2 regions of the Vibrio penaeicida genome follow, and region 2 is predicted to be linked to the other one. Evidence: predicted binding sites of a transcription regulator. Region 2 holds the regulator's gene; the other holds the start of a gene.
The links. Region 2 encodes MetJ, which represses methionine synthesis genes. Its sites were predicted from a motif close to TTAGACNTNTANANGTCTAA; they were not measured.

Region 1: metA (homoserine O-acetyltransferase MetA) is a predicted target of MetJ. The motif match lies at 10,073-10,092, and genes of this name have one in related genera.

What each region holds. Positions count from the first base shown of each region.
Region 1 covers NZ_AP025144.1:526,292-542,521, forward strand. Annotated here, with positions in the region: rRNA gene LDO37_RS02690 (23S ribosomal RNA) at 1-2,340, shown strand, start outside; rRNA gene rrf (5S ribosomal RNA) at 2,448-2,564, shown strand; rRNA gene LDO37_RS02700 (16S ribosomal RNA) at 2,931-4,465, shown strand; tRNA gene LDO37_RS02705 (tRNA-Glu) at 4,554-4,629, shown strand; tRNA gene LDO37_RS02710 (tRNA-Lys) at 4,632-4,707, shown strand; tRNA gene LDO37_RS02715 (tRNA-Ala) at 4,717-4,792, shown strand; tRNA gene LDO37_RS02720 (tRNA-Val) at 4,832-4,907, shown strand; rRNA gene LDO37_RS02725 (23S ribosomal RNA) at 5,220-8,102, shown strand; rRNA gene rrf (5S ribosomal RNA) at 8,284-8,399, shown strand; tRNA gene LDO37_RS02735 (tRNA-Asp) at 8,444-8,520, shown strand; one part of gene LDO37_RS02740 (IS630 family transposase) at 8,639-9,214, opposite strand; one part of gene LDO37_RS02740 (IS630 family transposase) at 9,216-9,614, opposite strand; gene metA (homoserine O-acetyltransferase MetA) at 10,114-11,058, shown strand; gene LDO37_RS02750 (cation:proton antiporter) at 11,101-12,369, opposite strand; gene metH (methionine synthase) at 12,625-16,230, shown strand, end outside.
Region 2 covers NZ_AP025144.1:3,804,842-3,821,071, forward strand. Annotated here, with positions in the region: gene LDO37_RS17030 (bifunctional aspartate kinase/homoserine dehydrogenase II) at 1-2,006, opposite strand, end outside; gene LDO37_RS17035 (O-succinylhomoserine (thiol)-lyase) at 2,006-3,172, opposite strand; gene metJ (met regulon transcriptional regulator MetJ) at 3,469-3,789, shown strand; gene LDO37_RS17045 (malic enzyme-like NAD(P)-binding protein) at 3,896-5,158, opposite strand; gene rpmE (50S ribosomal protein L31) at 5,426-5,641, opposite strand; gene priA (primosomal protein N') at 5,944-8,145, shown strand; gene cytR (DNA-binding transcriptional regulator CytR) at 8,396-9,400, shown strand; gene LDO37_RS17065 (SPOR domain-containing protein) at 9,511-10,047, shown strand; gene hslV (ATP-dependent protease subunit HslV) at 10,158-10,694, shown strand; gene hslU (HslU--HslV peptidase ATPase subunit) at 10,708-12,039, shown strand; gene LDO37_RS17080 (1,4-dihydroxy-2-naphthoate polyprenyltransferase) at 12,152-13,069, shown strand; gene rraA (ribonuclease E activity regulator RraA) at 13,147-13,671, shown strand; gene zapB (cell division protein ZapB) at 13,858-14,100, opposite strand; gene glpX (class II fructose-bisphosphatase) at 14,406-15,413, shown strand; gene LDO37_RS17100 (helix-turn-helix transcriptional regulator) at 15,561-16,178, shown strand.

The DNA of each region.
Region 1 (16,230 bases), 860 kb from region 2:
GCGTACCTTTTGTATAATGGGTCAGCGACTTATATTCAGTGGCAAGGTTAACCGTTTAGGGGAGCCGTAGGGAAACCGAGTCTTAACTGGGCGTTCAGTCTCTGGATATAGACCCGAAACCAGGTGATCTAGCCATGGGCAGGTTGAAGGTTGAGTAACATCAACTGGAGGACCGAACCGACTAATGTTGAAAAATTAGCGGATGACTTGTGGCTAGGGGTGAAAGTACCAATCAAACCTGGAGATAGCTGGTTCTCCCCGAAAGCTATTTAGGTAGCGCCTCGGACGAATACTACTGGGGGTAGAGCACTGTTAAGGCTAGGGGGTCATCCCGACTTACCAACCCTTTGCAAACTCCGAATACCAGTAAGTACTATCCGGAGACACACGGCGGGTGCTAACGTCCGTCGTGGAGAGGGAAACAACCCAGACCGCCAGCTAAGGTCCCAAATTACTACTAAGTGGGAAACGATGTGGGAAGGCTCAGACAGCCAGGATGTTGGCTTAGAAGCAGCCATCATTTAAAGAAAGCGTAATAGCTCACTGGTCGAGTACCTGCGCGGAAGATGTAACGGGGCTAAGTAGTAAACCGAAGCTGCGGCTGCAATCTTTTGATTGCGGGGTAGGGGAGCGTTCTGTAAGCCGTTGAAGGTGGTCTGTAAGGGCTGCTGGAGGTATCAGAAGTGCGAATGCTGACATGAGTAACGATAAAGGGAGTGAAAAACTCCCTCGCCGGAAGACCAAGGGTTCCTGTCCAACGTTAATCGGGGCAGGGTAAGTCGACCCCTAAGGCGAGGCTGAAAAGCGTAGTCGATGGGAAACGGGTTAATATTCCCGTACTTCTTACAATTGCGATGGGGGGACGGAGAAGGCTAAGTGGGCGCGGCGATGGTTGTCCAGGTTCAAGTGCGTAGGCTGATGGTTTAGGTAAATCCGGACCGTCATTAAGGCTGAGACACGACGTCGAGCTGCTACGGCAGTGAAGTCATTGATGCCATGCTTCCAGGAAAAGCCTCTAAGCTTCAGATTGTAAGGAATCGTACCCCAAACCGACACAGGTGGTCGGGTAGAGAATACCAAGGCGCTTGAGAGAACTCGGGTGAAGGAACTAGGCAAAATGGTACCGTAACTTCGGGAGAAGGTACGCTCTTGACGGTGAAGTCCCTCGCGGATGGAGCTATTAGGAGTCGCAGATACCAGGTGGCTGCAACTGTTTATTAAAAACACAGCACTGTGCAAAATCGTAAGATGACGTATACGGTGTGACGCCTGCCCGGTGCCGGAAGGTTAATTGATGGGGTTAGTCTTCGGACGAAGCTCTTGATCGAAGCCCGGTAAACGGCGGTAGTAACTATAACGGTCCTAAGGTAGCGAAATTCCTTGTCGGGTAAGTTCCGACCTGCACGAATGGCGTAATGATGAGTACGCTGTCTCCACCCGAGACTCAGTGAAATTGAAATCGCTGTGAAGATGCAGTGTACCCGCGGCTAGACGGAAAGACCCCGTGAACCTTTACTACAGCTTGGCACTGAACATTGAACCTACATGTGTAGGATAGGTGGGAGGCTTTGAAACCATGTCGCTAGATATGGTGGAGCCGTCCTTGAAATACCACCCTTGTAGCTTTGATGTTCTAACTTTACCATTATCTGGGGTGAGGACAGTGCCTGGTGGGTAGTTTGACTGGGGCGGTCTCCTCCCAAAGAGTAACGGAGGAGCACGAAGGTGGGCTAAACACGGTTGGACATCGTGTGGTTAGTGCAATGGCATAAGCCCGCTTGACTGCGAGAATGACAATTCGAGCAGGTGCGAAAGCAGGTCATAGTGATCCGGTGGTTCTGAATGGAAGTAGCATCGCTCAACGGATAAAAGGTACTCCGGGGATAACAGGCTGATACCGCCCAAGAGTTCATATCGACGGCGGTGTTTGGCACCTCGATGTCGGCTCATCACATCCTGGGGCTGAAGTCGGTCCCAAGGGTATGGCTGTTCGCCATTTAAAGTGGTACGCGAGCTGGGTTTAGAACGTCGTGAGACAGTTCGGTCCCTATCTGCCGTGGGCGTTGGAAGATTGAAGGGGGCTGCTCCTAGTACGAGAGGACCGGAGTGGACGAACCTCTGGTGTTCGGGTTGTCATGCCAATGGCATTGCCCGGTAGCTAAGTTCGGAATCGATAACCGCTGAAAGCATCTAAGCGGGAAGCGAGCCCTGAGATGAGTCTTCCCTGACACTTTAAGTGTCCTAAAGGGTTGTTCGAGACCAGAACGTTGATAGGCAGGGTGTGTAAGCGTTGTGAGGCGTTGAGCTAACCTGTACTAATTGCCCGTGAGGCTTAACCATACAACACCCAAGGGGTTTTGATGGACTCAGACAAGAACAGATTGAATGTGTAGAATTAGAACTTGCTCTTTATTTAAGAGATAGCAGCTTTCCGAATTAAGAATTTGCTTGGCGACCATAGCGTTGTGGACCCACCTGATTTCCATGCCGAACTCAGAAGTGAAACGCAATAGCGCCGATGGTAGTGTGGGGTTTCCCCATGTGAGAGTAGGACATCGCCAGGCTTTGATTTTGATTGAACTCCATCGAGTTCAGTCACCATAAGGTTTTGAACAAAAGTTTAGAATTTTATGTTGACTTCCAAAGTCAGTCGCGTATTATACGCGTCCTGCCTAAGTGGTAACACACTGAAAGCAAAGCTCTTTAACAATATAGACCTATCAATCTGTGTGGGCACTCGTTGATGATAATCCAAATAGATACTTCGGTATCAATTTAGGTTTCAATGAACTGAGTGACCAATCGATGATAACTTTCTTTAGAAAGGAGTCATTGGCACAGTCAATTCATTATCGTTCTGTTGGAACGATAATAGCTTTAAATTACATACGTAGTTTGAAGTCAGTATTCATTGAGCCGAACAAAATCTTAAATTGAAGAGTTTGATCATGGCTCAGATTGAACGCTGGCGGCAGGCCTAACACATGCAAGTCGAGCGGAAACGAGAATAGCTTGCTATTCGGCGTCGAGCGGCGGACGGGTGAGTAATGCCTGGGAAATTGCCCTGATGTGGGGGATAACCATTGGAAACGATGGCTAATACCGCATAATGCCTTCGGGCCAAAGAGGGGGACCTTCGGGCCTCTCGCGTCAGGATATGCCCAGGTGGGATTAGCTAGTTGGTGAGGTAAAGGCTCACCAAGGCGACGATCCCTAGCTGGTCTGAGAGGATGATCAGCCACACTGGAACTGAGACACGGTCCAGACTCCTACGGGAGGCAGCAGTGGGGAATATTGCACAATGGGCGCAAGCCTGATGCAGCCATGCCGCGTGTATGAAGAAGAGCCTTCGGGTTGTAAAGTACTTTCAGCAGTGAGGAAGGGTGTGAAGTTAATAGCTTCATACCTTGACGTTAGCTGCAGAAGAAGCACCGGCTAACTCCGTGCCAGCAGCCGCGGTAATACGGAGGGTGCGAGCGTTAATCGGAATTACTGGGCGTAAAGCGCATGCAGGTGGTTTGTTAAGTCAGATGTGAAAGCCGGGCTCAACCTCGGAACCGCATTTGAAACTGGCAGGCTAGAGTACTGTAGAGGGGGTAGAATTTCAGGTGTAGCGGTGAAATGCGTAGAGATCTGAAGGAATACCAGTGGCGAAGGCGGTACACCTGGACAGATACTGACACTCAGATGCGAAAGCGTGGGGAGCAAACAGGATTAGATACCCTGGTAGTCCACGCCGTAAACGATGTCTACTTGGAGGTTGTGGCCTTGAGCCGTGGCTTTCGGAGCTAACGCGTTAAGTAGACCGCCTGGGGAGTACGGTCGCAAGATTAAAACTCAAATGAATTGACGGGGGCCCGCACAAGCGGTGGAGCATGTGGTTTAATTCGATGCAACGCGAAGAACCTTACCTACTCTTGACATCCTCAGAAGAGACTGGAGACAGTCTTGTGCCTTCGGGAACTGAGAGACAGGTGCTGCATGGCTGTCGTCAGCTCGTGTTGTGAAATGTTGGGTTAAGTCCCGCAACGAGCGCAACCCTTATCCTTGTTTGCCAGCGAGTAATGTCGGGAACTCCAGGGAGACTGCCGGTGATAAACCGGAGGAAGGTGGGGACGACGTCAAGTCATCATGGCCCTTACGAGTAGGGCTACACACGTGCTACAATGGCGCATACAGAGGGCGGCCAACCAGCGATGGTGAGCGAATCCCAAAAAGTGCGTCGTAGTCCGGATTGGAGTCTGCAACTCGACTCCATGAAGTCGGAATCGCTAGTAATCGTGGATCAGAATGCCACGGTGAATACGTTCCGTTGTACACACCGCCCGTCACACCATGGGAGTGGGCTGCAAAAGAAGTAGGTAGTTTAACCTTCGGGGGGACGCTTACCACTTTGTGGTTCATGACTGGGGTGAAGTCGTAACAAGGTAGCCCTAGGGGAACCTGGGGCTGGATCACCTCCTTATACGATGATTATCGCGATGAGTACCCACACAGATTGATACGGTTTATGTAGAAAAGAGAAATGAACGTTCCCATACGTTCATACTAGTGTCCCGTTCGTCTAGAGGCCTAGGACACCGCCCTTTCACGGCGGTAACAGGGGTTCGACTCCCCTACGGGATACCATTGGGTCGTTAGCTCAGTTGGTAGAGCAGTTGACTTTTAATCAATTGGTCGCAGGTTCGAATCCTGCACGACCCACCATTTCAAGATGGGGCTATAGCTCAGCTGGGAGAGCGCCTGCCTTGCACGCAGGAGGTCAGCAGTTCGATCCTGCTTAGCTCCACCATTCTTGATACCTTCTTCCTATAAGAAGTAAAACTAATATGGGCGATTAGCTCAGTTGGGAGAGCACCTGCCTTACAAGCAGGGGGTCACTGGTTCGAGCCCGGTATCGCCCACCATCTTTAAGTATTTTCTTAATACAGAATATTTAGAAATGGTTCTTAACGAATCACGCTCTTTAACAATTTGGAAAGCTGACGAATAACAACAATCCCCTTATCTACGGATAAGCGTTGTTATTCAAATTAAAAGTTCTCAAATCCTAGATGACTTGTTCATTTAGGTACCAACACACATTCAAGTGTTCTTGGGTTTTCACGAAAGTGAAAACATATTTGAGTCCGGCAAAATCGAAGTGTTGTCTCGCTCATAATAAAGAGACAACGATAAACCTTGGTTGTTTGCCATACAGAAACCTTTTGGGGTTGTATGGTTAAGTGACTAAGCGTACACGGTGGATGCCTTGGCAGTCAGAGGCGACGAAGGACGTATTAACTTGCGATAAGCGTAGATTAGGCAGTAAAAGCCACTTGAGTCTACGATTTCCGAATGGGGAAACCCACTTACATAAGTAAGTATCCTGTTGTGAATACATAGCAGCAGGAGGCAAACCAGGGGAACTGAAACATCTAAGTACCCCGAGGAAGAGAAATCAACCGAGATCCCGAAAGTAGCGGCGAGCGAAATTGGGTTAGCCCTTAAGCTTTTTGTGCGTCAGGTGAAGTCTCTGGAAAGGGACGCGATACAGGGTGATAGCCCCGTAACCGACAACGCACATTGAGTGAAATCGAGTAAGGCGGGACACGTGATATCCTGTCTGAATATGGGGGGACCATCCTCCAAGGCTAAATACTACTGACTGACCGATAGTGAACCAGTACCGTGAGGGAAAGGCGAAAAGAACCCCTGTGAGGGGAGTGAAATAGAACCTGAAACCGTGTACGTACAAGCAGTAGGAGCACCTTTGTGGTGTGACTGCGTACCTTTTGTATAATGGGTCAGCGACTTATATTCAGTGGCAAGGTTAACCGTTTAGGGGAGCCGTAGGGAAACCGAGTCTTAACTGGGCGTTCAGTCTCTGGATATAGACCCGAAACCAGGTGATCTAGCCATGGGCAGGTTGAAGGTTGAGTAACATCAACTGGAGGACCGAACCGACTAATGTTGAAAAATTAGCGGATGACTTGTGGCTAGGGGTGAAAAGTACCAATCAAACCTGGAGATAGCTGGTTCTCCCCGAAAGCTATTTAGGTAGCGCCTCGGACGAATACTACTGGGGGTAGAGCACTGTTAAGGCTAGGGGGTCATCCCGACTTACCAACCCTTTGCAAACTCCGAATACCAGTAAGTACTATCCGGAGACACACGGCGGGTGCTAACGTCCGTCGTGGAGAGGGAAACAACCCAGACCGCCAGCTAAGGTCCCAAATTACTACTAAGTGGGAAACGATGTGGGAAGGCTCAGACAGCCAGGATGTTGGCTTAGAAGCAGCCATCATTTAAAGAAAGCGTAATAGCTCACTGGTCGAGTCGCTGCGCGGAAGATGTAACGGGGCTAAGTAGTAAACCGAAGCTGCGGCTGCAATCTTTTGATTGCGGGGTAGGGGAGCGTTCTGTAAGCCGTTGAAGGTGGTCTGTAAGGGCTGCTGGAGGTATCAGAAGTGCGAATGCTGACATGAGTAACGATAAAGGGAGTGAAAAACTCCCTCGCCGGAAGACCAAGGGTTCCTGTCCAACGTTAATCGGGGCAGGGTAAGTCGACCCCTAAGGCGAGGCTGAAAAGCGTAGTCGATGGGAAACGGGTTAATATTCCCGTACTTCTTACAATTGCGATGGGGGGACGGAGAAGGCTAAGTGGGCGGCGATGGTTGTCCAGGTTCAAGTGCGTAGGCTGATGGTTTAGGTAAATCCGGACCGTCATTAAGGCTGAGACACGACGTCGAGCTGCTACGGCAGTGAAGTCATTGATGCCATGCTTCCAGGAAAAGCCTCTAAGCTTCAGATTGTAAGGAATCGTACCCCAAACCGACACAGGTGGTCGGGTAGAGAATACCAAGGCGCTTGAGAGAACTCGGGTGAAGGAACTAGGCAAAATGGTACCGTAACTTCGGGAGAAGGTACGCTCTTGACGGTGAAGTCCCTCGCGGATGGAGCTATTAGGAGTCGCAGATACCAGGTGGCTGCAACTGTTTATTAAAAACACAGCACTGTGCAAAATCGTAAGATGACGTATACGGTGTGACGCCTGCCCGGTGCCGGAAGGTTAATTGATGGGGTTAGTCTTCGGACGAAGCTCTTGATCGAAGCCCGGTAAACGGCGGTACGTAACTATAACGGTCCTAAGGTAGCGAAATTCCTTGTCGGGTAAGTTCCGACCTGCACGAATGGCGTAATGATTACACGCTGTCTCCACCCGAGACTCAGTGAAATTGAAATCGCTGTGAAGATGCAGTGTACCCGCGGCTAGACGGAAAGACCCCGTGAACCTTTACTACAGCTTGGCACTGAACATTGAACCTACATGTGTAGGATAGGTGGGAGGCTTTGAAACCATGTCGCTAGATATGGTGGAGCCGTCCTTGAAATACCACCCTTGTAGCTTTGATGTTCTAACTTACCCATTATCTGGGGTGAGGACAGTGCCTGGTGGGTAGTTTGACTGGGGCGGTCTCCTCCCAAAGAGTAACGGAGGAGCACGAAGGTGGGCTAAACACGGTTGGACATCGTGTGGTTAGTGCAATGGCATAAGCCCGCTTGACTGCGAGAATGACAATTCGAGCAGGTGCGAAAGCAGGTCATAGTGATCCGGTGGTTCTGAATGGAAGGTACATCGCTCAACGGATAAAAGGTACTCCGGGATAACAGGCTGATACCGCCCAAGAGTTCATATCGACGGCGGTGTTTGGCACCTCGATGTCGGCTCATCACATCCTGGGGCTGAAGTCGGTCCCAAGGGTATGGCTGTTCGCCATTTAAAGTGGTACGCGAGCTGGGTTTAGAACGTCGTGAGACAGTTCGGTCCCTATCTGCCGTGGGCGTTGGAAGATTGAAGGGGCTGCTCCTAGTACGAGAGGACCGGAGTGGACGAACCTCTGGTGTTCGGGTTGTCATGCCAATGGCATTGCCCGGTAGCTAAGTTCGGAATCGATAACCGCTGAAAGCATCTAAGCGGGAAGCGAGCCCTGAGATGAGTCTTCCCTGATACTTTAAGTATCCTAAAGGGTTGTTCGAGACCAGAACGTTGATAGGCAGGGTGTGTAAGCGTTGTGAGGCGTTGAGCTAACCTGTACTAATTGCCCGTGAGGCTTAACCATACAACACCCAAGGGGTTTTGCGCAGAAATTGTTCCAGACAATTTCCTGCACTTCCTACATCCATGTAGGTCGTGGACTCAGATAAGAACAGATTGAATGTGTAAGAACCAGAACTAAAAAACAGCTTTCCGAATTTATTGTTTTCAGATTTTAAGAAAGTCTGAAGGCAAAACAGAATTTGCTTGGCGACCATAGCGTTGTGGACCCACCTGATTCCATGCCGAACTCAGAAGTGAAACGCAATAGCGCCGATGGTAGTGTGGGGTTTCCCCATGTGAGAGTAGGACATCGCCAGGCTTTGAATTTGAACATCCGCTTATGATAAGCGGGTATTCCACTGCGGAGTGGTAGTTCAGTTGGTTAGAATACCGGCCTGTCACGCCGGGGGTCGCGGGTTCGAGTCCCGTCCACTCCGCCATTTATTTAAGAAACCTCAACAGAAATGTTGAGGTTTTTTGCGTTTAGGGAAGACATATTCGACCTGCAGTCGAACGAGTCCCGGTCGTGTGCAACCCCAGTCATACCAATCTGGAAAATTAACTGATCAGGTCAATCCAGTCTCTTGTGCACATTTTGGTAACCCTATCAGCGTTTTCCAAGAATCGATTCCACGCAGTGCATACCTTCGACACAATATTGCGATGATCGTCAAAATTTTGGTTGGCAAGATAGTGCTGCCTGAGCCAACTCCAAACTTGCTCAATTGGGTTTAGCTCTGGTGAGTAGGGGGGGAGTTTGATGATACTGAGATTATGGAACTCTTGTGCAATATCATTGGTGTGCCAGCCTGCACCATCCATAATGACCACTGCGTGACGACCTCTTTCGGTGACTGCGGAGATCTGCTTAAGGTGCTCAACCATAATCTCCTTGTTAACCCAAGGAACAACCATTGCTTCTCCGATCTCTCTAGTCGGGCATACTGAGCCAAACAAATAAGCATACTCAAATTGCTGTTGTTTTACCGCTCTCGGCCTTGAACCCCGTTCAGCCCAAAGTCGAGTTGTCGTATTTTGCTGGCCAAATCTCGCTTCATCTTGAAACCAGACATCAACGCTCTCTAGTCCCATATGACCAGGGATCTTAAGGATCGTTTCAATTTTGAATTTTTTTAAAATCGTCTTGGATTTGTTGGGATTGTCGAGGGTGCTTGGAGCGAGAAGTTATCCAAGAGAAGCCCATATGATTGAGCAAATAGTAAATGGAATCTGGATGGTAGTACTTACCAAACTCTTTGACGATATAGGTATGAATGTCAGCGCCAGTTAACCTGCCCCCAGATGAATCCTTTGCTCGATTTTTTATGTACAGGCTTAATTGCTCACGTTGTTGAGGATTCAGGAAGGCAGGTCGACCTGTTCTTGGTTTTTCTTGCAACCCTTCAAGTCCTTCCTCAAGGAACGTTTGTACCCATTTGTTTACACTGGTTCTACTGACTTTAAGGAACTTGGCGATTTGGGTGCGAGAGTGACCATCTTTAAAATGGGCCAATGCGAGTAATCGCATCTTCATCTGGATAGATTTTTGTTGGCTAGCAAGCTTTTAAAGTCAATGTTATTGAGGCTGTCCATGGCATCTTTTTTCACGAGAAAGTAATAGCATCAATCAGATCATATTTTTACTTAGATTGGTATAATTAAGAAATCCCCCCTTAGCTTATAGGTGAGTCTTCAAAGCTTACCTCGTATCTAGGTCAAACACTGCTCCCTATCAAGCTCAATATATTCAGGGATCTTACGGATCATTTCAGTTTTTAAAATTTTTAAATCACGCTGGGATAATTGGTATTTACTCGGGTGTTGAGAACGTGAAGTTATTCTACGAAAGACCTAAGTCATTGAGTAAGAATTAGATGAAATCTAGATAGTAAAATTTGCGAGTCCTTTGCTGATATGAGCATGAACATCACTGTCAGTTAATCGCTCTCCTGACGGAGTTTCTGCTCGACATACGGTATTGGCTGTTATAGTCTGGACATATAGACGTCTAAACGCTTTAGGGAGAAAGTAAGATGCCCATTAAGATTCCTGATCAATTGCCTGCTTTGGATACACTTAGGCACGAAAATATATTCGTAATGCCAGAGTCTCGCGCAACGACGCAGGAAATACGCCCACTTAAAGTGCTCATTCTTAATTTAATGCCGAAGAAAATTGAAACGGAAACGCAGTTTCTTCGCCTCTTATCAAATAGCCCGCTACAGATAGATGTAGAGCTACTAAGAATTGATAACCGTCCAAGTAAAAACACGCCAACAGAGCACTTAGATACGTTTTATCGCCAGTTTGAAATGGTGAAAAACAAAAACTTTGATGGGTTAATTATTACAGGTGCGCCCTTGGGGCTCGTTCAATTTGAAGATGTAATCTATTGGGAGCATCTTCAAACAATCATGAACTGGGCAAAAGAGCATGTAACCTCAACGTTATACGTATGTTGGGCTGCGCAAGCTGGCTTAAAGCTACTGTACAATTTGCCTAAACGCACTCGCAAAGAAAAACTTTCTGGGGTGTATCAACATCAAGTTTTGCAGCCTTATCATCCTGTTCTGAGAGGTTTTGATGATACTTTCTTAGCGCCACACTCTCGATATGCCGACTTCTCGCCAGAATATTTATCGGAACATACTGATCTAGATATTTTGGCTACATCGGATGTTGCTGGTGTATACCTAGCTACAACGAAAGACAAACGAAATGTATTTGTCACTGGTCACCCTGAATATGACTCTCACACATTGCATAACGAATATGTTAGAGATCTAGGGGAGGGGATGGAGCCGCCGATTCCTGTCAATTACTACCCAAACAACAACCCCGATAATAAGCCTAATGCCAGTTGGCGTAGTCATGGGCATTTGCTATTTCTAAATTGGTTAAACTACTGTGTTTACCAACAAACACCGTATGACTTGTCTCTTTTCTCGGAAGCAAATTTTACTAAGGACGAAGAGTAAACGACTTTAAAATTAGGGCAGCGTAATCGTTGCCCTTTGTTTTCATTCTTCTTTTTTAGCTTTTTCTATCATTGGCGTAATAGTGGATCCCTGTATAAGAATGGAAAATACAACAACAGAATAAGTCATCACGAGAATGATCTCTTTTACGTCTATCAGCTTATCAGGAATCACCAAAATACCGGGTGGAATGGATAGAGCCATTGCAAGGGCTAACCCTCCTCTAAGTCCTCCCCATGTGAGAATTTTTACTGACCAAGAATTATAGCTACGGTATCGAGTGAAGCCTAAATAAGAGAGCCAAACACTTAAATACCGACTAGTCAGAACAAGGGGGATGGAAAATGCCATTAGGATCCAATCTTCGTGGTGGAATTCAAATAGAAGCATAGACATGCCGATAAGTAAGAATAAAACGCCATTTAAAAACTCATCGACCAACTCCCAGAAATGATCTAGGTGCTCTTCACTTTCTTTTGAAAAACCAATAAATCGAGTCCAGTTACCGATCATAATTCCCGAGACCACCATGGCTAAGGGACCTGACACATGAATAACATCTGCAAAGGCATATCCTGCTGTAGGAATTCCTATAGTCAATAAGAGCTCCATAGAATGATCGTTAGTAGCACTGATTAAATAGTGGAAGAGTAACCCAAGGGCAAACCCGTATACGATGCCGCCAATAGCTTCTTGAGCAAACAGTAAGGTAACACTTGTGATGGTAGGGGATTCTGTACCAAATGCCATGGTATAAAGTGTGACAAAAATGATGAGACCAAATCCATCATTAAAAAGGGATTCACCTTCAATTTGAGTTGAGATTCGTTTGGGTGCATCAAGCTTTTTCACGATAGCCAGCACCGCAATGGGATCGGTTGGTGAGATAAGTGCTCCAAAAAGCAAACAGTACACAAGATCGAACTGAATACCAATTACTTGACAGAATAGGTAGAGCGCACCGCCGATAAACACCGTCGAAAATAATGTCGCACCAAGCGCCAAAATGGTAATTTCCCATTTTTGATCTTCCATATTAGGAAGCTTTATTCCCAATCCACCGGCAAACAAAAGAAAGCCTAATACGCCTTTGAGCAAAAACGCTTCAAAATTAATTGTACTCATTGTTTCAGTAGCGACTTTGGTTAAGTGAAACCAATCGTTTTGACCTGCAATAATAATGAACAGTGATAAGATCAGCGCACCTGCTGTGATGGCAATTGTGCTCTGCATCTTTCCTATCTTACTGTTTATAAAGGCGATCAGCATTGCCGCTGCAGAAAGAAAGCACAGGGTGTAATAGACAGACATGAGCTAGGTTATTTCCAAGTGTAACAAAATGTGTAATTGGCGGATTTTCCTCCTACTTTGACGCAATATCAAATACTTTTTTTGCTCATCTACTTAGCAAAAAAGCAGCAGTGATAGATAGGTAATTTACTGATTTGGACGTCTAGATTTCTATTGGATGTGTGGTAGGATGAGAGCAAAGATAAGGAATGAGGCTGTAGTGTGGCTGGAAGCAATTTAAGACAACAAATCGAACAACAACTTTCCCGAAGAATTATGCTCATCGATGGTGGTATGGGTACCATGATTCAGGATTTAAAGTTGGAAGAAGAGGATTATCGTGGTGAGCGTTTTTCCGATTGGCACTGTGATTTAAAAGGGAACAATGACCTTTTAGTTTTGTCTCAGCCTCAGCTTATTAAAGACATACATAGTCAGTATCTTGAAGCAGGTGCCGACATATTAGAAACCAACACATTCAATGCGACTACCATTGCAATGGCTGACTATGATATGGAAAGCCTGAGCGAAGAGATAAACTTCGAAGCTGCGAAGTTGGCAAGAGAAGCTGCTGATGAATGGACGGCAAAAACCCCAGACAGACCACGCTATGTTGCTGGCGTTCTTGGTCCAACTAACCGAACGTGTTCGATCTCCCCTGATGTAAATGATCCTGGATATCGTAACGTGAGTTTCGACGAGTTAGTCGAAGCGTATTCTGAATCGACGCGCGCACTCATCAAAGGTGGTTCACACCTCATTCTTCTTGAAACTATTTTTGATACGTTGAACGCTAAAGCATGTGCATTTGCTGTTGAATCTGTATTTGAAGAAATGGGCATTGAATTGCCTGTTATGATTTCAGGTACGATCACCGATGCGTCTGGACGTACACTTTCTGGTCAAACTACGGAAGGTTTTTACAATGCGCTAAGGCATGTTAACCCCATTTCATTTGGTCTGAACTGTGCGTTGGGCCCAGATGAACTGCGTCAATACGTTGAAGAGCTTTCACGTATTTCAGAGTGCAGTGTGTCTGCTCACCCTAATGCGGGATTACCTAATGCTTTTGGTGAGTACGATCTATCACCTGAAGATATGGCTGAACATATTGGTGAATGGGCTAGAGCAGGGTTCCTTAACCTAGTTGGGGGGTGCTGTGGTACCACGCCAGAACACATTCGCCAAATGGCACTAGCCTGCGAAGGTGTACCTCCCCGTAAGTTGCCAACTATACCTGTGGCATGTCGTTTATCTGGTCTTGAGCCTCTAACGATAGCGAAAGATACCTTATTCGTTAACGTTGGTGAACGAACTAACGTAACGGGTTCCGCTCGTTTCAAGCGCCTCATCAAAGAAGAACTCTATGATGAAGCGTTAGATGTGGCTCGTCAGCAAGTTGAAAACGGTGCGCAAATCATCGATATCAACATGGATGAAGGGATGCTCGATGCGGAAGCCTGTATGGTCCGTTTCTTGAACCTTTGTGCTTCTGAACCAGAAATATCCAAAGTTCCGATTATGGTTGATTCCTCTAAATGGGAAGTGATCGAAGCGGGTCTAAAATGCATTCAAGGTAAAGGTATTGTTAACTCGATCTCTTTGAAAGAAGGTAAAGAGAAGTTCGTTGAACAAGCAAAACTGATTCGTCGATACGGTGCCGCAGTGGTCGTAATGGCGTTTGACGAAGTGGGTCAGGCTGAAACACGCGAACGCAAGCTCGAAATCTGTACCAATGCCTACAACATTCTGGTTGGCGAAATTGGTTTTCCGCCAGAAGATATTATCTTTGACCCCAACATTTTCGCGGTTGCAACGGGTATAGAAGAGCACAACAACTACGCGGTTGATTTCATCGAAGCCGTTGGTGATATTAAACAAAAATTGCCACACGCTATGATTTCAGGTGGTGTGTCTAACGTTTCCTTCTCCTTTAGAGGTAACAACTACGTTCGTGAAGCTATCCACGCTGTGTTCCTATATCACTGTTTCAAAAACGGTATGGACATGGGTATCGTTAACGCAGGTCAACTTGAGGTTTATGATAACGTTCCAGAAAAACTTCGAGAAGCTGTTGAAGATGTGGTTCTAAACCGTCGTGATGATGGTACAGAACGTTTACTCGATATCGCTGCTGAGTTTGCCGGAAAGGGCGTAGGTAAAGAAGAAGATGCTTCAGCGCTTGAGTGGCGAAGCTACCCTGTTGAGAAGCGATTAGAACACGCCTTAGTTAAAGGGATTACAGAGTTCATCGTTGATGACACGGAAGAAGCCCGTCAAAATGCGACCAAACCTCTTGAAGTGATCGAAGGTCCTTTAATGGATGGTATGAACGTGGTGGGTGATCTGTTTGGCGAAGGTAAAATGTTCCTTCCTCAGGTGGTGAAATCGGCCCGTGTTATGAAGCAGGCGGTTGCACATTTAGAGCCTTACATTAACGCCTCCAAACAAGCCGGCTCGGCAAACGGAAAAATACTGTTAGCGACGGTAAAAGGGGACGTTCACGACATTGGTAAGAATATTGTAGGTGTTGTACTGCAATGTAATAACTATGAAATCATAGATCTCGGTGTCATGGTTTCTTGCGAGAAGATCCTTAAAGTCGCCAAAGAAGAAAACGTTGATATTATTGGGCTGTCTGGTCTTATTACCCCCTCTTTGGATGAAATGGTTCATGTTGCCAAAGAAATGGAGCGACAGGGTTTTGAATTGCCACTTCTTATTGGTGGTGCAACGACTTCCAAAGCGCATACTGCAGTAAAAATTGAACAGAATTATCACAAGCCCGTGGTGTACGTGAATAATGCCTCACGTGCGGTTGGTGTGTGTACTTCTTTGTTATCTAATGAGTTATATCCAGGTTTTGTTGAAAAGTTGGATGCAGATTACGTTCGAGTTCGTGACCAGCACAACCGTAAGAAGCCCAGAACTAAACCTGTGACTGTCGAGAGAGCACGAGATAATCGAGTAGCGATTGATTGGGGAAATTACACGCCACCAGCTCCAGCAAAGCCTGGTGTTCATGTGTTTGATGATTTTGAAGTAGCCACTCTACGTAAATACATAGACTGGACCCCTTTCTTTATGACGTGGTCGTTGGTAGGTAAATACCCTGCAATATTTGAACATGAAGAAGTGGGTGAAGAAGCACAGCGATTATTTAAAGATGCTAATGATCTGTTGGATCGTGTGGAAAGTGAAGGCTTACTGAAAGCTCGAGGTATGTGTGCTCTGTTCCCTGCTGCAAGCGTTGGGGACGATATTGAAGTGTACACAGATGAAAGCCGAACGGAAATTGCACATATGCTTCACAACCTTCGCCAACAAACCGAAAAACCCAAAGGGTTTAATTACTGTTTGTCTGACTATATCGCACCAAAATCCAGCGGTAAGAAAGACTGGATTGGTGCATTTGCTGTCACAGGTGGCATTGGGGAGCGAGAGCTTGCTGACGCGTATAAAGCGCAAGGTGACGATTACAACGCCATTATGATTCAAGCGGTGGCAGATCGATTAGCAGAAGCATTTGCTGAATATCTTCATGAACAGGTACGGAAAGAAATCTGGGGTTACGCAAAGGATGAAAATTTGGGTAGTGAAGATTTGATTCGTGAAAAGTATCAAGGTATTCGACCTGCACCAGGCTATCCTGCGTGTCCCGAGCACACTGAGAAAGGCACGTTGTGGGAAATGCTTAAAGTTGAAGAGGCGATCGACATGTCGCTAACCACGAGTTACGCAATGTGGCCTGGAGCGTCAGTATCGGGTTGGTACTTCTCGCATCCAGATTCACGCTATTTTGCCATTGCACAGATCCAAGAAGATCAAGCAAAAGACTACGCAGAAAGAAAAGGATGGGAGTGGGAAGAGGCTGAAAAATGG
Region 2 (16,230 bases):
TTACGCATCACATCAGATCCATCTAAGTCACAACGAGGATCGGGCTCCGTTAAACCTTGCTGCCAAGCAAGATCTACTAAGTCACTGAAAGGCACCTGACCATCAAACTGTTGGAAGAGCCATGACAGCGTTCCTGAGAAGATTCCAGAAAGCGCTAGAATGTCATCCCCACTTTCACGTAAATCACGCACTGTGTGGTTAACAGGAAGCCCTGCACCTACTGTTGCGTTATAGAACCAATGGCGACCAGTCTTTGAAAACGCATCTTGTACCTGATGATAAACGTCGCCCGGTGCCGAACCTGCAACTTTATTTGCCGAAATCAAATGGAAACCGTGCTCAGCAATGCTGACATACTGATTAGATAACGCTTCACTGGCTGTCACATCCAATACGATAACTTCATCGAATTTCTGCTGATGCGCCAGTTTGTCCAACCATTCCGTTCCGTCATTGCTGATCGCTTCATCATCAAAACGATTGAAAACCTCTTTGGCATCAATGCCCTCGAAGTCCAACCAATACGTTTGGCTATCGACTACTGCAACCAAATCAAATGTTTTTCCATGACGCTTTTCAAGCTCGTCTTTTTGCTCATCAAACAGCTCTATCCAGCTGGAACCGATATTGCCTTTGCCGCACAAAGCGATAGCAACACGCTTTTGAGCTTGGAACAACTGGCTGTGAATGCCTGTGATTAAGCGAGATGTATCGGTTTTACGAAGAATCGCGACTAAGCTAAGACCAGATTCAGCCTCACTAATAAACTCTACGGTGCTGTTTTTCAGTTGCTGGTAAAAACCGTAGCAGTGATTCGGGTTATTGGTTACGCCAGCGCCTACTGCAGCAACCAGTGAATACCCTTCTTTCAATTTAATTTCCGCACCAATAGAAACATCTTGTAGATGGGAAAGCGCCTCGCCAGCCACTTCTGAGGTATACGCCAAAAGCAAGCAACCTTGATCGCTTTGCGCTTCAAATGCCAATGGGCTGAGTTGCCCGCGTGAAAGCGTTGTAAGTACTTCTTTAGCTAAACGTTCAAAATCGTGCCCGTGCCCGAAGTCCACTTTAACCAGTAGCACTTCATCCAAAGAGGTAATAATTTTGGCACCACGACCCGATGCAAGAACACGCTCAATACGTGTTGAACCTGATTCAGGTTGGTAGCTGCAACGCAAATGCAATTCCATTGAACTTTGAGCAACAGGCTGTAACGTACGGCTATGAAGAACTGGTGCCGCCAAGCGAGCCAATTCACTGGCTTCATCTAAGCGCAGCAGAGGCAGTAAGCAGGCGTCTGATACTTTACGGGGGTCAGAGCTATACACCCCAGCCACATCACTCCATATGGTCACTCTGGACGCTTCTGCTAGCGCACCGATGACGGTCGCTGAGTAATCTGAACCATTACGCCCAAGAAGAACTGTTTCACTTTCTTCATTTTTTGCCATGAAACCAGTAATGACAATTCGGCACTGACGATGCTGTGCTAGCGATTCTTTAATTAAAGGGTAAGAACGTGCTCGGTCGACTTCCGGCTGAGCTCCGTGTTCTGCACGAAGGAAATCACGTGAATCTTGCGAAACCGCTTCTAAACCATTGTGATTAAGAAGTTCCGCCAATAGCCTCGCCGACCATATTTCGCCGTGTCCCATTGCTGATGATTTTTGAGCACTGCTTAATGGGTAAGACAATTCGCCTAACCCAGAAAATTCCGTGTTAAGAACATCAAGCAAAGGCGCTGCACGTTCTGCTGGCAACAAGCTTTCAATTAATTGTGTTTGGTATTGTCTGAGTTCTTGCAACGCTTCATGCGCTAAACGCCCGTCTTTTTCTAACGCCGCCAGCCAAGCGATAAGTTGGTTTGTCGTGCTACCCGCTGCCGACACAACAACCAAGTCATTCGTATCCGAATATTCTTTGAGTATGCTCACCACACGTTGATAGCATTCGGCATCCGCCAAGCTACTGCCACCAAATTTATGCAATTGACGTTCGAGAGTCATTACGCCACCTCCTTGGCTTTTGCAAAGGCTTGCTTCAAATCAGCGATCAGATCTTGCGCATCTTCAAGACCCACAGACAAACGTAGTAATGTTGGGGCAATGCCCGCTTCTTCTTGCGCTTCATCACTCATGGCACGATGGGTCATTGAACTAGGGTGACAGATCAGGCTTTCCACCCCTCCCAATGATTCTGCGAGCGAGAAAAGCTGGAGAGAACTGGCAAAACATTTCATTTGCTCAAAGCTTCCATTCAATTCAAAGCTGAGCATAGAACCAAAGCCCGATTGCTGCTTTTTGGCAATGTCATGACCTGGGTGCTCTGGCAAACTTGGATGGTAAATGGTGCCAACCAATTCATGTGTTTTCAAAAATTCTAATATCGTGTTCGAGCTCTCTTCATGAGCTCGCATACGTGCACCAAGTGTACGTAGGCCTCGTAGAGTCATATAACTGTCGAAAGGCGTGCCAGTTGCGCCAATGCAGTTACCCCACCACGCTAAATCTTCCGCGTGTTTTTCATCTTTACAAATGATGACACCACCAATCACGTCAGAGTGACCATTAATGAATTTAGTCGTGGAATGCACAACGAAATCTGCACCAAGAGTAAGCGGTTTTTGGTAAACCGGTGTTAAAAACGTGTTATCGACTGCGACAAGCGCACCGACTTGTTTTGCTTGTTCGCAAATTTTCGCAATATCAACAACACGTACCAAAGGGTTTGATGGTGTTTCAAGTAAGACCAGTTTAGGTTTTTTGCTGAGTGCTTCAGCAAGAGCGGCTTCATCGGATTGATCAACAAATTCAACTTTGAAGTCACCCTTTAGTGAGCGAGTGTTAAAGAGTCGATAAGTACCACCATAGCAATCGTGTGGCGCGACAATAAGATCGTCAGGACCTAAGAATGCCGTCACCCAAAGGTTAATGGCTGCTGTACCAGTATTGGTTATGATGGCGTTTGCACCTTCTTCCAGCTCAGCTAAAGCTTGCTCTAGCAAGCCTCGATTTGGGTTACCTGAACGCGTGTAGTCATATTTGGGCACTTCACCAAACGCAGGAAAGCCATAGTTCGTAGACAAGTAAATTGGTGGGACAACTGCGTGATACTGAGTATCCGCTTCAATACCAGTGCGTACGGCAATAGTGGCTGGCTTTCGTTGGCTCATAAATAGGGTCTTCCTTTCCTGTGGTGCAAACTTTTCGAGCCTCTGTTATACCAATTACGAACGCGAGTTAACATGCGTGTAACGTGTTTTAACAGAGATAGTCACGATTAATATGCAATACTTTAGCGTTCTCATTTTAGGACGTCAACACTTCTAGACGTCCATATGTCTTTGCTTGTGGCAGTAAAAGTCGCTAAAATCGTTTTTATGAACGGCTAAGTCGCTAAAACACATGAAAAGAGCTTTCTGTGCGGAGTAGCCATATAACTTAGATAAATAATAATTGAAGGTGCGCAATGGCAGATTGGAATGGCGAATACATAAGCCCCTATGCTGAGCATGGTAAAAAAAGCGAACAAGTAAAAAAAATTACAGTATCGATTCCGTTAAAAGTACTTAAAGTACTGACAGACGAAAGAACACGCCGCCAAATTAACAATCTGCGTCACGCCACCAATAGCGAACTGCTTTGTGAAGCTTTTCTCCACGCTTATACAGGCCAGCCATTACCGACAGATGAAGATTTGAGAAAAGATCGCCCAGACGATATTCCGAGTGAAGTGAAAAAAATCATGACGGAAATGGGCATCGAGTTCGAAGCCTACGACGAAGAATAAGCAAAAAAGAGGGGATAGCCTAGGCTATCCCCTCTTTTTTATGTGTATTGAAAAAGCAATGTACGTTTAATCTGACACACATGAAAAGTGAATCAGATTGTCATATTCAGGATTGCATATAGTTTTCAGGCATTTCAATTCGAGCAACGCCTGAATCAATGGCAGCTTGCGCAACAGCTTTTGCTACACGTGGTAGTAAACGAGCGTCCATCGGTTTCGGGATGATGTAACCGGAACCAAATTCTAGCGCCGTAACACCTGCCGCTTTTTTCACTTCTTCTGGTACAGGCTCTTTTGCTAATTGTCGAATAGCATCCACCGCTGCGAGCTTCATTTCATCATTAATTTCACTGGCACGAACATCCAACGCACCACGGAAAAGAAATGGGAAACAAATAACATTGTTAACCTGATTCGGGTAATCGCTTCGACCCGTCCCCATGATCAGATCATTACGAACTTGATGGGCGACTTCCGGTTTGATTTCTGGATCAGGGTTAGAACACGCGAAGACAACAGGTTTATCCGCCATCAACTTTAGAGCTTCTGCAGGCAACAAATCAGGGCCAGACACACCTAAGAAAAGGTCGGCACCCTCAATAACATCTTCCAACGTGCGCTTATCTGTATTGTTCGCAAACAGCTGCTTGTATTCATTCAGGTCATCACGGCGAGTATGAATCACACCTTTACGATCCAGCATGTAGATTTTTTCGCGCTGTGCGCCACATTTGATCAGCAGTTCCATGCACGCAACGGCAGCAGCCCCCGCACCTAAACAAACAATTGTCGCATCTTCGAGTTTCTTATCTTGAAGTTCAATCGCATTCAACATACCGGCAGCCGTCACAATAGCCGTGCCGTGTTGGTCGTCATGAAAGATGGGAACATCACAACGCTCGATAAGTCGCTGCTCAATTTCAAAGCAATCTGGCGCTTTAATGTCTTCTAAGTTAATGCCGCCAAACGTATCGGCAATGTTGGCGACGGTATCAACAAATTCATCAATCGTGCGATGTTTCACTTCGATATCGATGGAATCAAGACCAGCAAAACGCTTAAAAAGAAGCGATTTACCTTCCATCACAGGTTTGGACGCTAGTGGTCCTAGGTTACCCAACCCAAGAATGGCTGTACCGTTAGAAATGACAGCCACCATATTACCTTTGGCAGTGTACTTATAAACATTGTCAGCATTTTGCGCGATCTCACGTACAGGTTCGGCTACGCCAGGGCTGTAAGCCAGCGCGAGGTCTTCTACTGTATTGGCTGGCTTGGTGAGTTCGACGGAAATTTTACCGGGAGTAGGTTGAGCGTGATAATCCAGAGCTTGTTGGCGAAAATCTTGTTGGCTGTTGTCTTCAGACATGTGGGGACGTTCCAATTATTGTTTTTTGAGTAGGTAAAAGGTGTTTCTTGCATTGTTAGCTGAAGCCGACCGCAAATTTAACTTCAACTCTTTATTATACTAAAGTATGACTTGCAATCTTCATAGATTGCCAGCGTCAAAGAAAGGTCATTTTGAAAGAGCTAAGACCACTTAACCGAGAGCTAAATCAAAAAACATTTATTTCATGAACGAAAAAAGGACGCCGAGGCGTCCTTTTCAAATTTGGTCAGTATTACGAATTCGTAATTACTTGCTGCTAAGAGCACCAAAACGCTTGTTGAAGCGATCAACACGGCCGCCAGTATCAACGATACGCTGCTTACCAGTGTAGAACGGGTGACATTTGTCACATACGTCTAGGTGGATAGAATCTTTGTCTAGAGTTGTTTTGAACTCAAAAGTGTTGCCACAAGAACATGTTGCTGCAACAGCTTTGTATTCTGGGTGAATACCTACTTTCATGGGATAACCTCAAATTGGGCCGTGTCGCCATCCGATTCTATGCCGGACACCACACGTAGTTTCAGATAAATCGATGCGGAATGACCACATCATCAAGGCGCAGTATAGTAATGAAACATTTAGGTAGGATCAACCTATTTGGCAGTTTTTTCGCCAACTATTTTTGATTTAGAGGCAGTTTTCACCCGTTTACCCTACGGGTAAGAAAATTCGAGTTTAGCCAGATTTGATGGATAGGTTACTTAGCGAATCTTACTCAGTTATACTCACTTTATTCCTATCAGGTTCTTTATAAAAGATTTATGCGCCCTTCTATTGCCAGAGTCGCTTTGCCCGTACCATTGGACAAGCAATTTGATTACCTAATTGCCCCCCATCAATTTCCAGTGATTGGCGGTCGCGTGAGCGTACCTTTTGGCAGGCAAACTTTGGTTGGTATTGTAACGGAGCTCGTCAGCCAGTCTGAGTTTCCCGTTCATCAGCTAAAGGGAATTAAAGCAGTACTTGATGAGTCACCGGTTTGGCAAGGTTCTCTGTACGCATTACTGCAGTGGTGCAGCCAATTTTATCTCTATCCACTAGGTGACACGTTAGCGAATGCTATGCCTGCTTTATTAAGGAAGGGAAAGCCTGCCAACTTCAGTACTTTAAAAGAATGGGTTATTACTTCCTCTGGTAAAGACCAAATCATGAGCGGGTTTGGTCGAGCCGTTCAGCAAGCAAAAGCAATGCACTTACTCGCAAACGGAACTGTTCCCCATCAAGTGATGCTCGACAACGAAATATCCAGCCAGGTATTGAAAACCTTGCAAGAGAAAGGCTGGGTAGAACAAATAGAAAGTAAGCCTGTTGCCTTAGATTGGACAAAGCAAGTAGAAAGCACTGAGGAAAAGCCCAAGCTCAACGAAGAGCAATCTGTTGCGATTGCAGCTGTAAATAGCCATAAGGACTTTGGCTGTTTTCTGTTGGAAGGGGTTACTGGTTCGGGTAAAACCGAAGTTTACTTGAATATGATTAAGCCCGTTCTCGATAAAGGAAGGCAGGCACTGGTTTTGGTACCAGAGATTGGATTAACACCGCAAACCATCAATCGATTCAAACGTCGCTTTAATGTCCCAGTAGAAGTTATTCATTCAGGATTAAACGATACCGAACGTTTGAATGCTTGGTTAGCGGCACGTGATAAACACGCCGGTATTGTCATCGGGACTCGCTCTGCATTACTGACGCCGTTTGCCGATCTTGGCATCATCATTGTCGACGAAGAACACGACGCTTCATATAAACAACAAGACAGTTTGCGTTATCACGCTAGAGATGTTGCGGTGATGCGAGCGGCTAAAGAGAAGATTCCTGTCATATTAGGCAGTGCAACCCCTGCTCTCGAAACTCTCCACAATGCATTGAATGGTAAATATCATCACTTAACCTTGGCTAACCGCGCTGGTGCCGCCATGCCCACAACCAATAAAGTGCTGGACGTAAAAGGGCTATACCTTGAGAGCGGCTTATCCGCCCCATTGATTGCCGAAATGCGCAAGCACTTAACGGCTGGCAACCAAGTCATGCTATTCCTCAATCGCCGAGGCTACTCACCTGCCCTCATGTGTCATGAATGTGGGTGGATTGCCGAATGCCACCGTTGCGATGCCTACTATACATTTCATCAAAATAGTCGAGAAATGCGATGCCACCACTGTGGTGCTCAACATCCAGTCTTGCATCAGTGCCAAGGCTGCGGCTCGACACAATTGGTATCCGTCGGTGTTGGCACAGAGCAGTTGGAAGAACAACTTGCCAGCTTGTTTCCCGAATTCAAAGCAATCCGAATAGACAGGGACAGTACCCGACGTAAAGGCAGCCTAGAGAGTGCCTTGAAATCCATTCGGAATAACGAATATCAAATCCTGATTGGCACGCAAATGCTGGCGAAAGGTCACCATTTTCCAGACGTCACGCTCGTTGCGCTGATTGATGTTGATAGCTCGTTGTACAGCAGTGACTTTAGAGCTTCCGAAAGGCTAGCTCAGCTCTTTATTCAAGTGGCAGGGCGTGCAGGTCGAGCCAGCAAAGCAGGGGAAGTCATCTTACAAACACACCATCCTGAACATCAGTTACTGCAAGCTCTTCTTCATAAAGGGTATGGACATTTTGCTCAAACAGCACTTGAAGAAAGGAAGCTTGCCTTACTGCCACCTTACACTTTTCTTACCTTATTTCGCGCTGAAGCAAATCATGAAGAAACGGGTGAGCAATTCCTAAGACAAGTAAGACAAACCATTGAATCTAATCCAATTTTCAACAGAGAATGCATGGTATTAGGTCCAATGCCCGCACCATTAGCTAGACGCGCTGGCAAGTCGCGTTGGCAACTAATATTGCAAGCTCCGTCACGATCTTTAATGCAAAAATTGTTGTACAGTTCAAAGGTCGTCATAGACGCACTGCCATTGGCAAAAAAAGTGCGATGGACAACCGATATTGAGCCCCAAGATCTTAGTTAGAAGTAAAATCTCTGTAAATTGATGTGATGTCAGTTCTGTTACTCAACGGTATTTTGTAGCTAGTTTGAGAAAATGAATATGATCCTATGTGATTGATGTCACGCTACTTATGCAAAATTTGTTAATCTGCCCGTAAATTAATCTTAATTTAGAGCATAAAATATCCAATAAAAAAGTTGCTCACGTCAGCGCTAGATATAAATCTTATAGATGCTATTACAGCCATGAAAAATAAAGAGGACAACTTACTATGGCGACAATGAAGGATGTTGCCCAGCTAGCAGGAGTTTCTACTGCAACCGTATCACGAGCTCTGATGAACCCTGAGAAGGTTTCATCTACTACGCGTAAACGTGTAGAGAGCGCCGTTTTGGAAGCTGGTTATTCACCGAATTCACTGGCAAGAAACTTACGACGTAATGAATCCAAAACCATCGTTGCAATTGTACCTGACATCTGTGACTCCTATTTCACTGAGATCATTCGTGGCATTGAAGATGTAGCTGTGGAAAATGGATATCTCGTACTGTTGGGGGACAGCGGTCAGCAAAAGAAACGAGAAAGCTCGTTGGTCAACTTGGTTTTCACTAAACAAGCCGATGGCATGTTGCTTTTGGGTACGCACTTGCCATTCGATGTCAGCAAACCGGAACAAAAAAACCTGCCACCACTGGTGATGGCTTGTGAATTTGCACCGGAACTGGAATTGCCGACAGTCCATATTGATAACCTAACATCTTCTTTCGAGGCGGTGAACTATTTGACGCAAATGGGCCACTCCAAGATTGCTCAGATTTCAGGGCCAGACGATGCTGCGCTTTGCCAGTTTAGAAACCAAGGGTATCAGCAAGCGCTGAGAAGAGCTGGCATAACGATGAACCCCACTTATAAAGAGATGGGAGATTTCACCTTTGAGTCTGGTCACAAGGCAGTCACCAAATTGCTTTCGTTACCAGAGCCACCAACCGCTGTTTTCTGTCATAACGACGCCATGGCAATTGGAGCAATCAAAGGAGCAAAAGCCGCAGGATTAAAAGTACCTCAAGATTTATCCGTTGTAGGCTTCGATGATATTCAGTTTGCTGAATTCTGCGACCCTCCACTAACGACCATCACGCAGCCACGCTATGAAATCGGTCGACAAGCCATGCTGATGCTGCTTGAAATCTTGAAAGGTCGTGACGTTCACGCAGGTTCACGCCTGTTGGAAACACACTTGAAAATCCGAGAAAGCGCCGCTCCACCAAGAACTTAACACGTCGAAAGTGGACTCACCTGCAAGCTTTTCACTGGTAACACTGGTTTTCCAGAGCAATTCTGGATTACCATGTTACCCGTTTTTTATTGACTGCAAGCTGTTAAACCGTGGCAAATAAAGATTACGTAAGAAGAGGGCGTGGGCAAAAGAAGCCTACCAGAAAACAAACATCCAATAAGAAGCCGTGGAAAGCAGGTCTTATCGCCATTTTACTTGCTGGCGGGTTTGGTTATGGGCTTTATATACTCAGCCAAGATCCTGAACCACCCAAACCTCAGATTGCTCAGAAACCGAAGAAACCGGTGAGCAAACCTAAACCACTGCCACCACCACCTGAAGAAAAGTGGGAATACGTCGATTCACTTCCAAAGCGAGAAGTGCAAGTCGAAGCCAAAGAGCAAGTGGTGTCGGAGATTCCATATATAATGCAATGCGGAGCCTATAAAACGCTCGCGCAAGCAGAAGCACGTAAAGTAGATATAGCCTTTCAAGGCATCAGCAGTAAGATCCGTAAAAAGGAAGGCAGTAGCTGGTATCGTGTCGTGCTCGGACCGTATGTTAAAAAACGCGATGCAGAGCGCGATCGTCACAAACTTCAGCGCGCCAAGATAGAGCCTTGTGCCATCTGGAAAGAGTCGCAATAGAACACTGCGTTCATGACTAAATTCACAAGGGAGCCGTTGGCTCCCTTGTTTTTTTATCTCCAGCCCTCATATCCGAGTTATATCGCGAGCGAATTAATAGGTTAATAAAAGTGACTACTATCGTATCTGTACGCCGAAATAATAAAGTCGTCATCGCCGGAGACGGTCAAGTATCGTTGGGTAACACCGTAATGAAAGGCAACGCAAAGAAAGTGCGCCGCCTCTACAATAATAAAGTACTAGCTGGATTTGCCGGCGGTACGGCAGACGCCTTCACTCTTTTCGAGAGATTTGAAAGCAAACTGCAAATGCATCAAGGTCACCTAACAAAAGCGGCCGTTGAATTGGCAAAAGACTGGCGCAGTGACCGCGCATTAAGAAAACTTGAAGCTCTACTCGCCGTAGCGGATGAAACAGCCTCGCTTATCATCACTGGTAATGGTGATGTGGTTCAGCCAGAAAACGATCTCATCGCCATTGGCTCTGGTGGTAACTTTGCGCAAGCCGCAGCCACTGCTCTGCTCGAAAATACAGAGTTAGACGCCCGTGAAATCGCTGAAAAATCGCTGAAAATTGCTGGTGATATTTGTGTTTTCACCAACCACCATCATACCGTTGAAGAACTCGACACCGCGGCGCAAGAATAATAAGGATTACCCTATGTCTGAAATGACACCTAGAGAAATTGTTCACGAATTAAATCGTCATATCATCGGTCAAGACAAAGCCAAGCGCGCTGTAGCCATTGCGCTTCGTAACCGCTGGCGTCGAATGCAGCTCGAAGAAAGCTTGCGAGCTGAAGTCACCCCAAAGAACATCTTAATGATCGGCCCAACGGGTGTGGGTAAAACAGAAATTGCTCGCCGCCTAGCTAAGTTAGCCAATGCTCCGTTCATGAAAGTAGAAGCAACGAAATTCACAGAAGTAGGCTATGTCGGCAAAGAAGTCGAAACCATTATCCGTGATTTGACCGACGTTGCGATCAAAATGACGCATCAGCAAGCGATGGAAAAAGTAAAATTCCGCGCGGAAGAACAAGCTGAAGAACGCATTCTGGATGCATTGCTTCCTCCACCACGTGAAGGCTGGGGTTCAAGCGAGAACACAGAAGATAAGTCCAATACTCGTCAAGTTTTCCGCAAGAAGCTGCGTGAAGGCAAGCTAGACGACAAAGAGATCGACATTGAAGTGGCTGCGCCTCAAATGGGCGTGGAAATCATGGCTCCTCCTGGTATGGAAGAGATGACCAACCAACTTCAAGGCATGTTCCAGAACCTTGCAGGCGATACCAAGAAAAGCCGCAAGATGAAGATCAAAGACGCATTTAAAGCGCTAGCTGAAGAAGAAGCCGCGAAACTCGTCAACCAAGAAGAACTGAAAGAACAAGCCATCTATAACGTAGAAAATAATGGCATTGTCTTCATTGATGAAATTGACAAAATCTGTAAACGTGGCGAGAGCTCCGGTCCAGATGTGTCTCGCGAAGGTGTCCAGCGCGATCTGCTTCCTTTGATCGAAGGTAGCACGGTGTCGACCAAGCACGGCATGGTAAAAACAGACCATATTCTGTTTGTCGCGTCCGGCGCATTCCAAGTAGCGAAGCCATCCGATCTGATCCCAGAACTGCAAGGTCGTCTACCTATTCGTGTTGAGCTAGAAGCCCTAACAAGCGAAGACTTCAAACGCATTCTAACCGAACCTAAAGCTTCTCTGACTGAGCAATATTCCGCGCTAATGGCGACGGAGTCTGTCGATGTGAGCTTTACTGAAGACGGCATCTCACAGATTGCTGACGCAGCATGGCAAGTCAACGAAACCACAGAAAATATCGGTGCCCGACGTTTGCATACCGTAATGGAGCGCTTGATGGAAGAGATCTCATTTGAAGCCACTGAGAAAGGTGGAAGTGCAGTGACAATTGATTCCGCCTACGTGCAATCCAAGTTAGGTGAATTTGTAGAAGACGAAGATTTAAGCCGATTCATTCTATAAACATCCCGTATTTGATATAAAACAAGCCCGCCGCACTTAAGCGGGCTTTTTGTATTCACCATTTCAAAGTCGTTGTTATACTGGATGCAAATCGAGCAACGACGTACGAAGCATGAGACAATCTTTAAGTGCATGGCTGGGCGCCGCTCGCCCCAAAACACTGCCTTTGGCCTTTGCCTCTATCGCAACAGGCAGCAGCCTAGCTTTATTCAATGGTCATTTTTCTCTTCCTGTAATGCTGCTAGCCTTACTGACGGCGATTCTGTTACAGATACTCTCCAACTTAGCCAACGATTATGGTGACGCTCAAAAAGGCACTGACAACGAAGACAGAATAGGTCCTATGCGCGCGATCCAATCGGGTGCTGTCGATGCAAAAACCATGAGAAATGCCATTATCATCAATATTGTTCTCACGATACTGTCTGGTCTCGCTCTCATTTTTTATGCTCTGCAATCCCCCACCAGCATTGCCGCATTTCTAGCACTGGGGTTGCTCGCTATAGTAGCTGCCATCGCCTATACGGTGGGTAACAAGCCTTATGGTTATATCGGTTTAGGGGATCTTTCGGTGTTCATCTTCTTTGGGCTACTTGGCGTTGCTGGCACCTTTTTTCTTCATACTGGTTTTATTGATGCCACCATTTTCCTCCCTTCGATTGGTTGTGGGCTCTTGGCCGTGGCTGTCCTTAACATCAACAACATGAGGGACATCGACAACGATGCCGCTTGTGGCAAACGCACGATGGCGGTTCGTCTTGGCGCTCAACGTGCAAAACGCTACCACATGTTGTTGTTAGCTGGCGGAACGGTCCCCTTCATAGCATTTTTAGCTTTACAGAGCACTGCATTAGCTTGGGGGTTGAGTATGTTGCTAGCCGTATTATTTGTGGTCAATCATGGCAGAGCGGTACTTGCTGCCTCTTCCCCAACGGAACTGGCGCCCATGATGCCCGTCATTGTTAAATGTGCCTTGATAACTAACCTCTTATTCTCAATCGTGATCACGGGTCAAACTCTGATGACTTAATTGAGCCTTGTCATTGCAATGACTTACTAGGCATATATACTCGAATACAGAACTGCGTAACAGAAGACGACTTGCTTATGGAATACAACACCTCAGCACTATGCGATATCTACTTGGATCAAGTAGATGTAGTGGAACCTATGTTCAGTAATTTTGGTGGTAGTGCCTCGTTCGCGGGTCAGCTTACAACCGTGAAATGCTTTGAAGATAACGGCTTAATCAGAAAGGTATTGGAACAAGATGGTGTAGGTCGAGTATTACTCATCGACGGAGGCGGTTCACTACGCCGTGCTTTAATCGATGCAGATCTGTCGTCTTTAGCAGAAGAAAATGAATGGGAAGGCATTGTGGTTTACGGGTGTGTGCGCGAAGTCGACGAACTCGAAGACATGAACATCGGTATCCAAGCCCTCGCCTCTATTCCAGTCGGTGCAGCGCAGCAAAGCGTTGGTGAAATCGATGTTGCCGTCAACTTTGGTGGTGTAACCTTCCTACCAGAAGATTACCTCTACGCTGATAACACAGGCATCATCATCTCCCAAGAGCCTCTCGACTCCGACTTAGAAAGCGAAGACGACGACTTCTCAGACGAAGAAGAATAAACAAGTCTCTTCACCCTAGCACTCATACCAAAAAAGCAGCCATCGGCTGCTTTTTTGTATTCTTGAATTTCTATAGTTTCCTACACAGTACGCTTGTGTAGTTCTAGGAGGGGGCGCGGAATTTATAAGCATAAATGAGCACCACCGACAACGAAATACGCGAGCGTACGCCGTAGGAAAAAGAAATTATTCTACGTCGTCCATCTTCCCAAGAAGATTACGAATACGCTCCTGCCACGCAGTGTGCTCTTCACGCATCTTAATGTTTTGTGACTCTAACTCTTCACGGTTGCTTTTCAGCTCGTTTGCTTCGGAATTAAGTTGAGCGTTTTGCTCTTTCAATTCTTCCACTTCCATTTGTAGAAGTGCGATAGTATCAACTGCGGTTTGGATTTTTACTTCTAGCTGCTCTAGGACTTCTAAAGACATGTTAGCCACCTGTTTATTTTGATTCAGTCTGCGTGAATGAAAGTTCACAAATTACCTCACATTCTACTCAGCATCTTTGATAGACACACGTTCAAAATTGGTGATCTATGCTCGGTTGGTTAAAAAAAAGTCGATATTTAACCAAATCTTGACGTTCGTTATTAATATCTACAAATATACCGTCAAAAATTGATGCTGGGCAATCGACACTGGATTTCAAAGGCAAAATCGCAAACGTTTGAATGGGGCTGTGATAGAATCGCCGCCAATTATTTCTCTAATTTTGTTTGGTATCTGGAGTCCACATGAAACGCGATTTGGCGATGGCATTTTCCCGAGTAACTGAAGGCGCAGCACTGGCTGGCTATAAATGGCTTGGTCGAGGCGACAAAAACGCCGCTGATGGTGCCGCTGTTGAAGTTATGCGTGCCCTTCTCAATAAAACTGACATCTCTGGTGAGATTGTTATCGGGGAAGGTGAGATTGATGATGCTCCTATGCTTTACATTGGTGAAAGTGTTGGCGTTGGCGGTGATGCCGTGGATATCGCGGTTGACCCAATCGAAGGCACTCGCATGACTGCAATGGGGCAATCAAATGCACTCGCGGTACTAGCCGCTGGTGAAAAAGGCAGCTTTTTGAAAGCGCCTGACATGTACATGGAAAAATTGGTTGTGGGTCCGGGTGCAAAAGGGGTAATTGACCTAAGCAAGCCTTTGGCTGAAAACCTAACGAACATCGCTGCCGCTCTAGGGAAAACACTGGATACATTAACCGTAACCACATTAGCCAAGCCTCGCCACGATGCGGTGATTGCTGAAATGCAACAGATGGGTATTCGTGTATTCGCCGTGCCGGATGGTGATGTTGCCGCATCCATTCTAACGTGCATGCCAAATAGCGAAGTGGATGTCATGTACTGCATTGGTGGCGCACCGGAAGGCGTAGTATCAGCAGCAGTTATTCGCGCCCTAGATGGTGATATGCACGGCCGCTTACTACCACGTCACGAAGTCAAAGGCGATACTCCAGAAAACAGAGCTCATGGCGAAAAAGAGCTAGAACGCTGTAAAGAAATGGGCGTTACTGCTGGCATTGTTTTGCGCATGGAAGATATGGCGCGCAGCGACAATGTGGTCTTTTCCGCAACCGGTATTACCAAAGGCGATCTGCTTGAAGGAATTTCTCGTCAAGGGAATATCGCCACGACCGAAACACTATTAATTCGAGGTCGTTGTCGTACGATTCGCCGTATTCAGTCTACTCACTATCTTGATCGTAAAGATGACGAAGTTCGTGACTTTATTCTGTAAGCGATAATCATATTGTCATTAGCGCAGCCTTGGCTGCGCTTTTTGTTTTAAGACTCATCCTTTAGCAAAGTAACCGACAGTTAATCAAGAGTTTGCTTTATTAACCTCATACCTCATAATAGTTATCAAGCTAGAGGTAAGGACAACATGAAAACCACTGATCGGATTCTGAATAAAATCAAACGTGAAGGCGCTATTACTGCCAAAAAACTTTCACAAGATTTATCCATGACAACGATGGGCGCACGCCAACACCTTCAGAGCCTAGAAGACGAAGGGTTCTTAGATTTTGATGATATAAAAGCGAAAGTCGGACGTCCGACCCGCCATTGGTCACTTACCGATAAAGGTCACGCACAATTCTTTGATGGTCATAGCGACCTAATGATTAATATGATTGATGCTGTAGAGTCTGTCTTTGGAAAAGAAGGGATGGAAAAAGTCACGGCAGAACGTGAAGCAACCACACTTCGACAATACCAAACGGCAATGGCGCATTGTAAGACATTGGAAGAAAAGCTAAACGTGCTTACCGAGCTCCGTGATAGCGAAGGTTACATGGTTGAACTGCTAAAAAACGAGCTAGGATTTGAACTCATAGAAAATCATTGCCCTATTTGCCGAGCCGCAAAACGGTGCCCCAACCTCTGCCTATCCGAGCTGAATGTCTTCCGTAAGCTTTTAGGAAAAGACTATTCAGTTACGCGAACCGAACATATCATCCAAGGAAAGCGTCGCTGCAGTTATCAAATTAGCCCTCACTAATTTCCCAATCGCATCATAAACTTACGCTGAAAGCTCAATTTGTCGTATTATT